2 linked regions of the Chloroflexus aurantiacus J-10-fl genome follow. The protein of the gene in region 1 interacts with the protein of each later gene in a pairwise test. Links are inferred from orthologs where the notes say so. Each region holds a gene or a part of one and is shown in the gene's direction. Other genes may lie near its edges.

Evidence for each region.
Region 2: the proteins of def (region 1) and asd interact in binary tests that used the Escherichia coli proteins (3 or more experiments, as listed by UniProt). The link is inferred for Chloroflexus aurantiacus J-10-fl from one-to-one orthologs.

What each region holds. Positions count from the first base shown.
Region 1 is NC_010175.1:4,150,345-4,155,804, reverse strand. What follows is about bases 86-2,985. They hold def (peptide deformylase), read left to right. Parts: upstream 86-1,202; coding sequence 1,203-1,769; downstream 1,770-2,985. Other genes in these bases: CAUR_RS16255 (SDR family oxidoreductase), read left to right, coding at 2,985-2,985; CAUR_RS16260 (RpiB/LacA/LacB family sugar-phosphate isomerase), read left to right, coding at 2,393-2,827; CAUR_RS16265 (HD domain-containing protein), read left to right, coding at 1,814-2,365; CAUR_RS16275 (DMT family transporter), read right to left, coding at 86-981. In the rest of the region: more of CAUR_RS16275, read right to left, coding at 67-85; more of CAUR_RS16255, read left to right, coding at 2,986-3,836; CAUR_RS16250 (HD domain-containing phosphohydrolase), read left to right, coding at 4,658-5,460. UniProt on the Escherichia coli protein: Removes the formyl group from the N-terminal Met of newly synthesized proteins. Requires at least a dipeptide for an efficient rate of reaction. N-terminal L-methionine is a prerequisite for activity but the enzyme has broad specificity at other positions.
Region 2 is NC_010175.1:273,837-281,779, reverse strand. Bases 3,041-6,037 are described here. They hold asd (aspartate-semialdehyde dehydrogenase), read left to right. Parts: upstream 3,041-4,012; coding sequence 4,013-5,062; downstream 5,063-6,037. Other genes in these bases: CAUR_RS01095 (hypothetical protein), read left to right, coding at 5,059-6,037; CAUR_RS01105 (hypothetical protein), read right to left, coding at 3,355-3,738; CAUR_RS01110 (expansin EXLX1 family cellulose-binding protein), read left to right, coding at 3,041-3,105. Outside these bases: pepF (oligoendopeptidase F), read left to right, coding at 392-2,203; more of CAUR_RS01110, read left to right, coding at 2,329-3,040; more of CAUR_RS01095, read left to right, coding at 6,038-6,111; CAUR_RS01090 (response regulator), read right to left, coding at 6,194-6,613; CAUR_RS01085 (carotenoid biosynthesis protein), read left to right, coding at 7,727-7,943.

The sequences.
Region 1 (5,460 bases):
GCTGACCGAGTACCGGCGGTTGCAAAGATTTACATTCTAGTATAGTACCACGAGAAACGACACCGGTCACGGACGACGGGTCAGCAAGACCCCGCTGACGATCAGCAAGCCACCAATACCCTGCACCCATGTCGGCTGTTCACCGATGAGCGGCCAGGCAATAAGGGTTGCTACGAGCGGAATGGCGCAGCCGTAGATCGCCGTGCGTGCACTGCCGGCCACACGCACACTGTTATTCCAAAGGACATAGGCCAGCACCAGTGCCAGTAACGTCGAATATGCCAGTGCAAGCCACGCTTGCAGGCTCACCTGATCCCAGACAACTGTTGACCAATCCGGCAGGCTAATCAAGATCATGCCCGGCACACCGGTTACCATCGTCCAGGTTGTGATAGCCAGTGGAGATAGACCCTGACCGAGAGTACGGACGCCGAGGGTGTACATCATCCAGCAGAATGCAGCACCGAGCATCAGTAGATCACCCAGCAATCCCTGACCACCGAGACTCAGACCACGTTCGGCCACCACCAACGCCACCCCGCTAATCGCCAGCGCAATCCCAACTGCCATAACGCGACGGATCCGCTCAATACCGAGCAACGCTGCCGCCAAAGCAACCAGCGCCGGCGTTGTAGCAATAATCAGCGAACCGTTCGCTGCCGTGGTCATGGTCAAACTATACGTGAAGAGCGCCTGATAGATTGTATTGCCGACCACACCAATCCAGGTCAACTTCCAGAACGTGCGCCGATCAGGGAGTGCTCGCTTCCCTTCACGCCAAAACATAAAGCCCACTAAAAGCACACTCGCACTCGTAAAGCGTAACGTCGCAAACACCAGCGGGGGGATTTCGGTTAACGCAGCCTTCACAATGCTAAAATTAGCACCCCAGATCAACACGACAAGTAACATTGTCAGATCGGTTGGGGTCAAACCGGCAAACAAAACCGGCTGTTCAACGCGGGTGGTAGTAGTTGTCATACATCCTCGGCTTCCAGAGATGCAGCTTACGTGGGTAAGGTACCACAAATATATCTGTCATGACCAGCATCTCCAGACGGATATTTGGCTTGTCAAAGGAGTGAGGATGCAAGTAATTCCCTCTTTCATCCCACCATCTGGAAACCTTGCCGCAAACCTCACGCTGTCGTAGAATGGCAGAAGTAACTGATTGAAGCCTACGGGCAAGGAACACACATCATATGGCTATTCGACGTATTTTGCGGATTGATGATGCTGAGGATCGCAAGATCCTCAAGATGCAATGTCGCCCGGTCAAGTTGCCAGATCGCAATCTCAAGCAACTGGTGGCCGACATGTTTGAAACCATGCGCGCTGCTCACGGAGTCGGGCTGGCCGCGCCCCAAATTGGCATTCCCATCCAGCTTTGTATTATTGAAATCCCTGCCGAATATGAGGAGCGTGCCGACGGCAGTGTGGTTGAAGTGGCACCAGCCGAACCATACGTGTTGATTAACCCGCGCATTGTCAAGATGAGCGGGGAAGAGGTCATGCGCGACGAAGGGTGTCTCAGTCTGCCCGGCTGGTACGGGATGGTGCCGCGTCAGACCTGGGTAACAGTTGAGTTTCAGGATTTGAACGGCAAACACCATCGCTTGCGCCGCGCCGGTGATCTATTGGGCTGGGCCATTCAGCACGAAGTTGATCATCTCAACGGGATTCTCTTCACGGAACGGATCCGTGATCTCAGCACGTTGCGCGATATTACGAAGGAGCGTGACGCACAACCGGTTGACCAGGCTCCGTAGCCATGGTAGTGCGTCACGTGACATCTGGCCTGATCTGAACCGGTATGCAAACACCTGATCTGGTACAGGCTGCACTCTTCTTTGCTGCCCAGGCTCACAATGGCCAGGTGCGCCCTGGCAGTACCTGGCCGTACCTCGTGCATCTATGCGACGTTGCCCTGGAAGTGGCGACAACGCTGATGATTGAGCCAGGGCACGACACAACGCTGGCGCTTTGTTGTGCGCTTTTGCACGATGTGCTTGAGGATACTGATACTGACGAGGCGCAGTTGTCTCAGCTCTTCGGTTCGGCAATCACGGCAGGAGTGCGGGCGCTTACAAAAGACCTGACTCTCCCCCAGGCCGAACGGATGGCCGACAGCCTGCGCCGTATCAAGCAACAACCGCACGAAGTCTGGCTGGTGAAGCTGGCCGACCGGATCAGTAATCTATCAACACCACCTCCTGACCATTGGTCGGCGGAACGGATCGCTGCGTATCGTGCTGAAGCTGAACTCATTCTCGCCGCCCTCGGTTCGGCCAGTCCACATCTGGCTGCACGACTCCGAAACAGGATTGAACAGTATGGAGCATCCTCCCCAATGCCGGGACGGTGAGAGCCATACAGTTGGAAAGGATGTCGTATGCGGATTGCTGTAGGGAGTGATGAACGGACTTACATGACCGATGCGCTTATCACCGAACTCAAACAGCGTGGTCATGACGTGATCTTGTTTGGACCACTTGCCGGTACATCAGACCCATGGCCCGATGTTGGACGGGCAGTTGGCGAAGCTGTGGCCACCGGGCAGGCCGATCAGGGTATTGTGTGCTGCTACACCGGTACCGGTGTAAGTATCGCCGCCAACAAAGTGCCCGGTATCCGTGCAGCCCTCTGTCACGATGCACAAACGGCAGCAGGAGCGCGAAAATGGAACGATGCGAATGTGCTGGCACTGAGTCTGCGTACCACAACGCCTGAACTGGTGCGCGAAATTCTCGACGCCTGGTTCGCCACCGAATGCCCACCAGAGGAACAGGTCACTATTGACCGGTTGCGCGCCTTCGATAAGCTATAAACCCACTTTGCGCTTCACCCTTGTCCTGAGAACCATGATCAGACAAGTAGCGCCTGTACCTGTGGTATAGTACAAAAGGATGTACGTGACACGAGAAGACCCCGGTTGATGTACCGGGGTTTTTGTATGAATGAGGCAAGTAACGATGGAGCAGATAATGCAAGGCAAGACGGTGATTGTCACCGGTGCTAATTCGGGTATTGGTTACGTTACGGCACGCGAGCTTGCCGCGATGGGAGCGCGCGTGATCATGGTTTGCCGTTCGCAGAGCAAGGGTGAAGCGGCCCGGCAACGGATCATGCAAGAAGCTAAAGGAGCACCAGAACCAGAGCTAGTACTGGCCGATTTTGCCTCACTGGCATCAGTACGCCGTGCTGCCGGTGACATTCTGGAGCGCTGCCCACGGATCGATGTCCTGGTTAACAATGCCGGTCTGTTTGTATCAGAACCCCTGGCCAGCGCCGACGGTTACGAAATGACCTTTGCCGTTAATCATCTGGCACCCTTCCTGCTCACCAACCTGTTGCTCGAACGGATTATCGCCAGTGCGCCGGCCCGTATTATCAACGTTTCTTCTTTCGCGCATGTCGCCGGCAGAATCGCAATCCCACAGATCGCTTCTCCCCAGCGCCCCAACATTGCCCAGGCTTACAGTGACTCCAAGCTGTGCAACATTCTGTTCACAAACGAACTGGCCCGTCGCTTGCAGGGCAGTGGGGTGACTGCAAACAGCCTGCACCCCGGCGCAGTCGCTACCAATTTTGCCGCCGACTCCCGTGGCCTGTTTGCCTTCTTCTTCCGCCTTGCTCGCCCCTTCATGCTCTCGCCGGAACATGGAGCAGCGACCTCGATTTACCTGGCTTCATCACCAGAAGTTGCTGAGATCAGTGGGCAGTATTTTGTGCGCAAGAAGCCTGTCAAACCATCAGCCGCAGCGCAAGGTGCAGCCCTGGCGAAGAGGTTATGGGAGTTTAGCGAACAACTGGTGCGCGAGAAGGTAGCAGCCTGATGGGATCGCATTAGACCGCACGATATTGCGCAGATTACCAGATCGCGGCAATAGCGCACAGAATAACGGGTGGGTGAAGGATTGCCTTCACTCATACGAATGTTGTTCACCTTAGCCCAGACGCCCGACGATCAGGCGATTCAACGACGTTTCAACAATTGGGGCAACGGTACACCCTGCGACCCACGCCTGCCAGTGCGTGCGGCGGATGGGGAAGCGTGGCTTCCCCACGCCAAACGATGCGTCACGGGCAATCCGACCTGAACACCGTATCCACGCCGGCACGTGATACCACGGTGTGTATAGGGGCGATGCTGTTCTCCGTCGTCGCGATCACTGCCAGCGTGATGGGGCACTCACAAGCGATGGCTTTTAGCAAACCAGATTTGATATTACACAGAGCGGCAGTGGTGTATGGATGAGCGTAGGCCACCCGTTTTCGGTACACAGCCTGAAGCGGGAGTTACGCTGTTGTCTGCCTGTTGATGCGATGGTGTCTAATATCGCAGTCTTCCCCCTTACACTCCGCTTGCAAACTGTTTGATATGGAACTATCAACAAAAAGCGTGATGGCTTTGGTAATATGATAGTAATTGTACTGGTCTAAAATGAGTAAAGGATTTTTACCGTGAAGTTCAAAATGTGTGATGATCGAGCAATCGCTTTACGATGTCGTCACTGAACACAGCCAGGCTATATATATTTACAGATGTGGTTGTGCCGAAATTTTATCAGTACGATTTGAACCCGATATACCACGTCACGCCATGCTACAATAAACATCGCAGCGACATCCGTTAAGCCGGAAAGCATCATAGCCTATGCAAAATCAACCCTATAATGTGTTGGTCATCGACGATGACCCTAACGTGCGTGATATTCTAAGTAGCCTGCTCAAACGTGAACGCTGTGTCGTCCGCACCGCAGCATCAGGGCAAATCGGCATTGCGGCTGCCAGGTCCGAGTTACCCGATCTCATCCTGCTTGATGTCATGATGCCCGATCTCGATGGGTTCAGTGTCTGCCGCATGTTGCGTGAAGATCCGCTGACGGCTGAAGTTCCCATTATTATGATTACTGCGCTTGATGATCGGGCTTCGCGGCTGGAAGGGGTAAAAGCCGGGGCTGATGAGTTTTTATCCAAGCCGGTCGAATTGAGCGAGTTGCGCCTGCGGGTGCGCACGATGCAGCGGATCAACCGCTACCGCCGATTAATTGAAGAGCGCGAGCGCGCAGCAGCTCAGGAGCGTCTCCTGACCGAGCAAGCCCGGCAGGCAGCCCAGGCGATTGCCGAAGCGTATGATCAAACGCTGATCGGCTGGTCACGTGCCCTCGATCTCCGGGACAAAGAGACAGAGGGACATTCACAACGAGTCGCTCAACTTACGCTGGCTGTGGCGCAGGCACTCAATATTCCTCCAGAAGAGCAGATCAATATGTGGCGCGGGGCGATGCTCCATGATATTGGCAAAATTGGCGTACCAGACGCCATTTTGCACAAACCAGGACCACTAACCGAAGAAGAATGGGAGATTATGCGTCGCCACACAACCTATGCCTACGAGTTACTCTACCCAATCGCTTACCTGCGCCCCGCCCTGGACATTCCATATTGCCATCATGA
Region 2 (7,943 bases), 3.9 Mb from region 1 along the record:
CATGTTCAGAAGTGGTGCAGCCGGTCAATCATTGGGTTTTACTACGACGCAAGGGCACGTATGAGTGTACTCTACTGCACCGAGTTTGAACATGAGCCAACAACTTTTGGCTTTCAGGCAAGGATGTTGTCTCCTCCAGGCACTCGTTTGTCATTCGAACCGCATCGCATGAGGTGTGTCTCCTGTCTGGATGAACGACGTGCGGATGGCTTTGTCATGCTGTCGCTTGCATCGAATGCAGTGGAGGCGAGTTGTATATAGTTGTGATCTGAAGGTATGTTACCCGTGCTGATATGTTGCTGCGGGCACCATCGGCCATACCGCAAATACGGTTTGTCGTTGGGAGAGTATAATACCTGCGAACCGCTATCGTATCGAAGGGACAATGACTATGCAGACAGTGAAAGAACGTAGCGCAATCCCCGATCAGTACAAGTGGGATCCATACAGCATTTTTCCGTCACAGGAGGCGTGGGAAGCGGCAATCACCGAGACCGATGCCATGATCGCCAGTGCTGCTCAGTTTCGCGGTCGCCTGCAGGAAGGGCCGCAGGTGATTGGCGAGTTTCTGGCGCTGAGTGAGGACATCCTGCGTAATGTTGGTCAGATTACGGTGTTCGCTACCATGTTCTATACCGTTGACACCAATGACCGCGAAGCAAGTGCGATGCGTGATCGGGCAATTGGTTTGCAGGCACGCGCCAGTGCAGCCCTGGCATTTGGTGAACCGGAGTTGCTGGCCATCGGTGGTGATCAGTTGCTGGCGTGGGCCGAGCGTGATGAGCATCTGAACACCTACTACCACTATTTCGAGCGTCTGATTGCGCGGGCAGCTCATATTCGTTCAGCCGAGGTGGAAGAGTTGCTGGGACAGGTGCGTGATCCCTTCGCTGCCGCCAGTGCCGTACACGGCGTATTGGCCAATGCCGAGCTGCGTTTCCCACCGGCATACGATAGCAATGGGGAAGCCCACGAAATCACTCAGGGTACGATCAACGCATTAATTACGCATCCAGATCGTACACTCCGCAAGAATGCCTGGGAAGGCTATGCCGATGCCCACATTGCGGTTGAAAATACGATGGCCCAGTGTCTGGCTGCCGGGGTGAAGCAGAATGTTTTCATTGCCCGTGCTCGTCGTTACGCTTCGGCTCTGGAAGCTGCCTTGAAACCGAATTTTATTCCGCTCGAAGTCTTCCATAACCTGATTGCGACCTTCGAGCGTCATTTGCCGATCTGGCACCGCTACTGGCGAGTCCGACGGGCAGCGCTGGGGGTTGATGAGTTACACGTCTACGATACCAAAGCTCCCCTGGCGACACCGCTGGTTGTGCCCTACGAGCAGGCCGTCGATTGGATCTGCGAGGGTATGGCGCCACTGGGGCAGGAATACGTCCAGATTATGCGGCGTGGTCTGCGTGAACAGCGCTGGGTCGATGTCTACCCAAATCGTGGTAAGCGGGCCGGTGCCTTCTCGACGGGTGCGCCCGGCACTCACCCGTTTATCATGATGTCGTACAACGATGACATCTTCGGTCTCAGTACCCTGGCCCACGAATTAGGCCATTCGATGCATTCGTACTATACCCGACGCACTCAGCCCGTGATCTACACAAATTACGGCCTCTTTCTGGCTGAAGTTGCTTCAAACTTCAATCAGGCACTGGTGCGTGATTATCTCTTCAAGACTTTAACTGACCGTAATGCGCAAATTGCCATTATCGAAGAGGCCATGTCCAATTTTCACCGTTACTTCTTCATCATGCCGACGCTGGCACGCTTTGAGCTGGCGATCCATCAGCGCGCCGAACGTGGTCAACCCTTGACTGCTACCATCTTTAACGACCTGATGGCCGATCTCTTCGCCGAGGGCTACGGTACCGAGGTAGTCGTTGATCGAGCACGGGTCGGGAATACCTGGGCCCAATTCTCAACCCATTTGTACGCCAATTTCTACGTCTACCAGTACGCAACCGGCATTGCCGGTGCGCATGCGCTGGCTGCACCGATTATTGCCGGCGAGGCTGGAGCTGCCGAGCGTTACATCAACGAGTTTTTGAAAGCCGGTGGCTCGCGCTTCCCGCTCGATATTTTACGGCGGGCTGGTGTTGATCTGGCTTCCCCTGAACCGGTTGAACGTACCTTTGCCGTAATGGCTTCGTATGTTGATCGGTTAGAGCAACTGGTAGCGAGTGCTGACTAAACTGACACGTGAAGAGGTAGCCAACCCGCAGAGACGAAGCATGGTTTTGTCTCTGCGGTAGACGGTGACTTCTATCCGATGCTCCTCAGCACACTGGTCATGGGAGGGGTTGAAAGAGGTTCTGCATGCAATGGTCTGCCGGAAGGTTACAGATCGCTCTCGTAATCTGCCTGACAGGGTTTTTCTGGCTTATTGCCAACCCAGTCTTTACCCAACCTCCGTATCGTGTTCATCTGCCTTTAGTGGTACGTCCGGCCCAAAATCCACTGCTGAGCGGTGAAGCTACCTTCTATCTCGAAGCCGATGGCAGCGGGAGTTGTCTATTTGATCCCATTCCAGGCGATAAGATGGTTGCCGCGATCAGCTACCTCAATTACGGAAATGCCGATTACTGCGGTGCGTATGTTGAGGTCTTCGGGCCGCAAGGTAGTGTCGTGGTACGGATTGTTGATATGTGCCCGGACAACCCCGGTTGTGGGCAAAACCATCTCGATCTCAGCCCCGAAGCCTTTGATCGCATTGCCCCACGCGCCTGGGGAAGAGTTCCGATCACCTGGCGTGTGATCAGTCCACCACTTAGCGGGCCGGTGCAATTTCATCTTAAGGATGGCAGTAATCCGTGGTGGCTGGCATTTCAGGTTCGCCATCATCGTAATCCGATTGCCCGCATGGAATATCGTACACCCCAGGGACAATGGGTACAACTGAACCGAACCACATACAACTATTTCATCAGACAGTGTCAGTGTGCCAATGGCGAACTCGGCCCCTTTACCCTACGCATAACTGACATCTACGGTAATGTACTGACCGAGACGGTACAGTTTACGACGCTATCACGGAGCAGTAATTCGCCAGGTGAACTGGTGAGCGGGACGGGTCAGTTTCCTTACGGGCCGTAGGTTACAGACTATGCCTCATCCTCTGCTGATCGCTGGAGACAATATGTCGTATGGGAATGCAGATAAGAACAACACCTTTACCTTATCGGTAAGAGGTGTTGAACTGTTTTCTTCATCTGTCGGATGTGAATAGTGTTACCGTCCAACGTGTGGCTGGGCAAAGCTATGGTCAAACCAGAATTTGCTCAGCTCTGCATTCCCATTCAGGAAGGGGTGCAGAGGGATGTATGAACTGCCCCTGCTGTGCTGTCAGACAAACTCAAACCGTTCCAGCTCACTGCGTCGAAATGAAGCATAAACTGACAGATCACGAATGGTACGCTGAATCATATCACGCTCGATAGGATCATTGTAACTACGGACAAGACGCCGAATTGCCTCGTGCCATTCCGGCGGCGGTGTGTATCGATACACGGGTTGACCACCTGTGACCTGGGCTACTGACAGGAAGCCGGCAGCAGTCAGGTCTTCAAGCGCCTGCTCTACACTCCAAATATCACGGAAGAGCCGCTCGGCAATTGCGGCTGCGGTCAATTCACAGCGTGGATGCTCATGGAACATCAGGAGCATGTGCAGCTTGGTTGGTGTGTCGAGCACCTGCTCTAGCAAGCGTTGGACGAGTGGGTCGATCATAGTGCTGCTCCCTCCTTTGTGATCGACAATGATCACGTATTACACTACCTGACGAACGACTCCTGCGTCGTGGGAGGAGCATGAAACGGGGCAAAAATGAAAAATGTTTCAGGTATCACGGAAATTATACATCATCGTTTGGTAAAATGCCATACCTTTGCCGACTTTTTTCACAACTTTGGTGAGCAAATTACAACAGATTTTGTTGTGTATGCAACTGTTCAGAAGCGGGTATAATGTGGGGTGACAATGTGCTATCGCCAGGAGGTTACAGATGGCAACAATTCCGGTTGCAGTGCTTGGTGCCACCGGTGCAGTGGGCCAGCGCTTTATTCAATTACTCGAAGGACATCCATTGTTTCAGGTTGTTGCATTGACCGGTAGCGAGCGCAGTGCAGGGAAGAAATATCACGAAGTGTGCCGATGGGTACTCGACACCCCGATGCCGGCAGCCGTCGCCAATCTCACCGTGCTCGATGCCGATGCCGATCTACCGGCTCAGCTCGTCTTTTCTGCTCTCCCCAGCACGGTCGCCGGCCCGATTGAACAGCGTCTGGCAGCAGCCGGGCATATTGTCTGCTCCAATGCTTCGAATCATCGCATGGAGCCGGATGTACCTCTGATTATTCCTGAAGTGAATCCCGATCATCTGGCCCTGATTCCGGTACAGCGCCGGCGCCGTGGTTGGTCAGGGGCGATTGTGACCAATCCTAACTGTACGTCCACGCCGGCAACGATGGTCTTACGCCCACTGCTTGATACGTTTGGCGTGCGGCGGATGCTGTTGGTAAGTATGCAGGCTCTCTCTGGTGCAGGCTATCCGGGTGTGCCCAGCTACGATGTGGTTGACAATGTCATCCCCTATATCGGTGGGGAAGAGCCAAAACTGGAAATTGAACCTCAAAAGATGCTCGGTCGGTTAGAGGGGGAGACGATTGTGCCGGCTGGGTTCACGACCTCAGCCCATTGCAATCGGGTACCGGTGTTAGAGGGACATCTGGTCTGTCTCTCAATTGAGCTGGAGCGCAAAGCTGATCCGGCAGAGATTGCGACGGTGCTAAGTAATTTCCGTGCTCTACCCCAGGAATTGCGGCTGCCTACCGCACCAGAGCAACCGATTATCGTGCGCCACGAGCCGGATCGGCCACAGCCACGCCGTGATCGCGATGCCGGACGTGGTATGGCAACGGTTGTGGGCCGCATCCGTCCATGCTCATTGTTCGATATCAAGCTGATTGCACTGAGTCACAATACAATTCGTGGCGCCGCCGGTGCCTCTATTCTCAATGCCGAATTGATGCACGCACAGGGGTGGCTGGCATGAGTGCCTGGGCAACGATTGCTGATCTGACCGAAGATCGCGTCATTTATCGCGATTTACAACCTTGCGATGCCAGCTTGCCCGGCTTGCCGGCACTGCGCACGCTTCTCGGCTTACCTGCCAATGCAACGCCGCGGAAGCGTGATACGGCGTATGCGCGGGTCATTCTGGCACTGGCACGTGCTGCTCAGGCGTTGCGGAATGGGCCACCGCTGACACACGTTGTTGTGATCGGGGATACCGAGAATGATCGACTCTTGACCCTGCACCTCCAGGCGCTTGCCGAGGTCGCTGCATATGGCTTCATCGGTGTTGATCGCCCGGTTGCACCGGCGACGCTCGATTGGGAGGGCGTGGTGGCAACAGCGACCCGTTGGGCGCTTGTGCACGAGTGGGCAGCCACGTTGACGGCTCGTGGGGTTCCGTGGGCGCAGACTGCGGTGTTAATCGATATCGATAAGACCTTGCTGGGGCCACGTGGGCGTTCTGACGGAGCGATTGACGATGCACGGGCTGAAGCGGCCCTGATCGTAGCAACGGATTTATTAGGGGATCGGTTTGATCGCACCGTTTTTCGTCAATACTACACCACTTTGTGTCGCCGCGAATGGCACGCAATTACGCTCGATAATCAAGACTATACCGTGGCGATGGCTCTCTTCGCCACAGTTGATGTGTTCGATCTACCGGCAATTGAAGTGCAATTAGCAGCCGGGCTATCACCAACGCTGCTCGAATTGCTGATCGCTGCTCAGCAGGTGCCGGTTGAGTTGCAGGCATTACGCCGGCAATTGATCGAGCAGATTGAGGCCGGTAACCCTACACCGTTCACCCAGTTTCGACGGGCTGAACTGGTCACGACCGCGGCGCGTATGGCAGATGGACGGTTGACGTTGAGTAATGAGCTGTTTACGCTGGGACGACGGCTACAGGCGCAGGGTGCTCTCTTAATGGCCGCCTCGGATAAACCGGCTGAATCTGCGTTACCCTCTCCTGAACAACAGACCGCCGGTCTGCTGCCGCTTCACCGGACACCTGCACTGCTGGATTGAGATGTAACGGGGCAACCGCCAGGGTTGCCCCGATGAGCGCTATTGAGCCTTTTGCGAGGTTGCAGGTAGTTGGTGACGGAAACTAACCGTTAATAATCCGTTCTCGCATTTGTTTACTGCCAGGCAGAAGTTGCTTAATGTTCTCGATCAGTTCATCGATAAAGAAGGGCTTGGTCATGTAGCTATCAATAGCAGCTTCCTTCACAGCCTCGCGAACTTCTGCTGAATCGTAGGCGGTAACCATGAGGGTTGCCGGATAATAGCCTCGTTCACGCAACGTCTTGACTAATCGCACACCATTCATGCCCCGCAGATTGTAATCGCTGATTAGCAAGTCGAATGGCTGCGCCTCCCAGCGTTCGAGTGCTTCTTCCGCACTGAGAACCGACTCAAACTCGTAGGGCGTATTAATGCTGCGCATTGCCAGTTCAATAATCCGCCCGATATTATTATCATCCTCAACGAGGAGAATCCGCACCGGATGACCATTTGTGTTAACCATGAGACACCCCCTGACCCCTACCCTGCGCCGTTGCAAAGGTTGTCAGTTGAGAGGTGGCGCCGGTGACAATAGTACTTTTCTCCTAAATTCAGTTTAGCACAAATGGTACCTAAACACAATAACAGTTTTGTCAAGAAATAGCTGTTCAGGATGAGGAATAAAGCAGAAAATTCATAAGTAGTTTGTTGCTTTGTCGAACGTATCTCGTAAAACTGTGCCGTGGTAATACTTTGTTGTGGCATATAACATGTGTGCCACTCGTGGAGCAGGCTGGATGCCTGCTCCTCAGCCTTCCTCCGCTCTCATTTGGTGACGGTGGTACGGGTGATGGAAGCGTTCGGGTGGGAATCCCACCCCTCGGAAAGGGTCAAATGCCATCATTGGACTGATGAATAACGATTATCAGTAGTATCAATTTCAAAAAACGGCTATGAGAAGGCATCTCATTCATCCCTGACCGACTCTATGATTGCGACGAGCACCTACCGCATCCCCGTGACCAGCAGGGTCAACGGCGTGCCACGCGTTTGATCATGAGCGCGGCTGCTGCGGCAGCCATGCTGCCGCACTCCAAACGCCGCGACACGGGCATGACGAGCGGGCAAGGCACCCAATTCAGCGTGCGATGGCACTGGAGATCGTCGTCAGCCCTCCTCGCTGCCATACCAGCAGCCTGGCAGCAGAATAAGCTGACGTTAGCGATTGGCAAGTGTTCATGCGCTTGGGCGACCATCTGGGAGCACGACTGCACAGCTTTTGTGAAATAAGTTCTAGTATCAATGAAGGTGTGATATTACGTGGCATGCGAAGCGGATAAGGGTTCATCAGTGAGTGTGCTTTGGGTTTGCGTCGTACCGGGTATCTGCCCGTCAATCACGTGGAAAAGGTACTAAGCAAATTCTCATTTTCAATGACCTTCTAACGTTAGCGCTGGAATCTATCTGTCTGGCCGTGACTCTGCTATTCTCAGGCTCTGGCCGGTTCATTAGTCGCTGTCTTCACCGTCAGATTTCAATATAACGCCATGGCTTTGACAGGCCATGAAAGCGAATCTATAATCAACTATAGGGGCTACCGAATGGTATGACCCATTTATCAGGGATATACTACTCTATGTTTTCCGATCAGTCTATACTACAGAATTTGCGTCGTGCTGTTGTCACGCTCTTTGCTGTCTACCTTTTCATTTATCCCTTTGCAATCGTGTTGGTGGCCCTTGATAAGGTGCCGGTCTGGGGAACGTGGATGGGAGGAGCGCTGCTTATTTTGCAAGGCACGCTCATGGGATTCTGGTTGACGGTTCGTTATCGGTGGTGGGGGGCGATTGCTG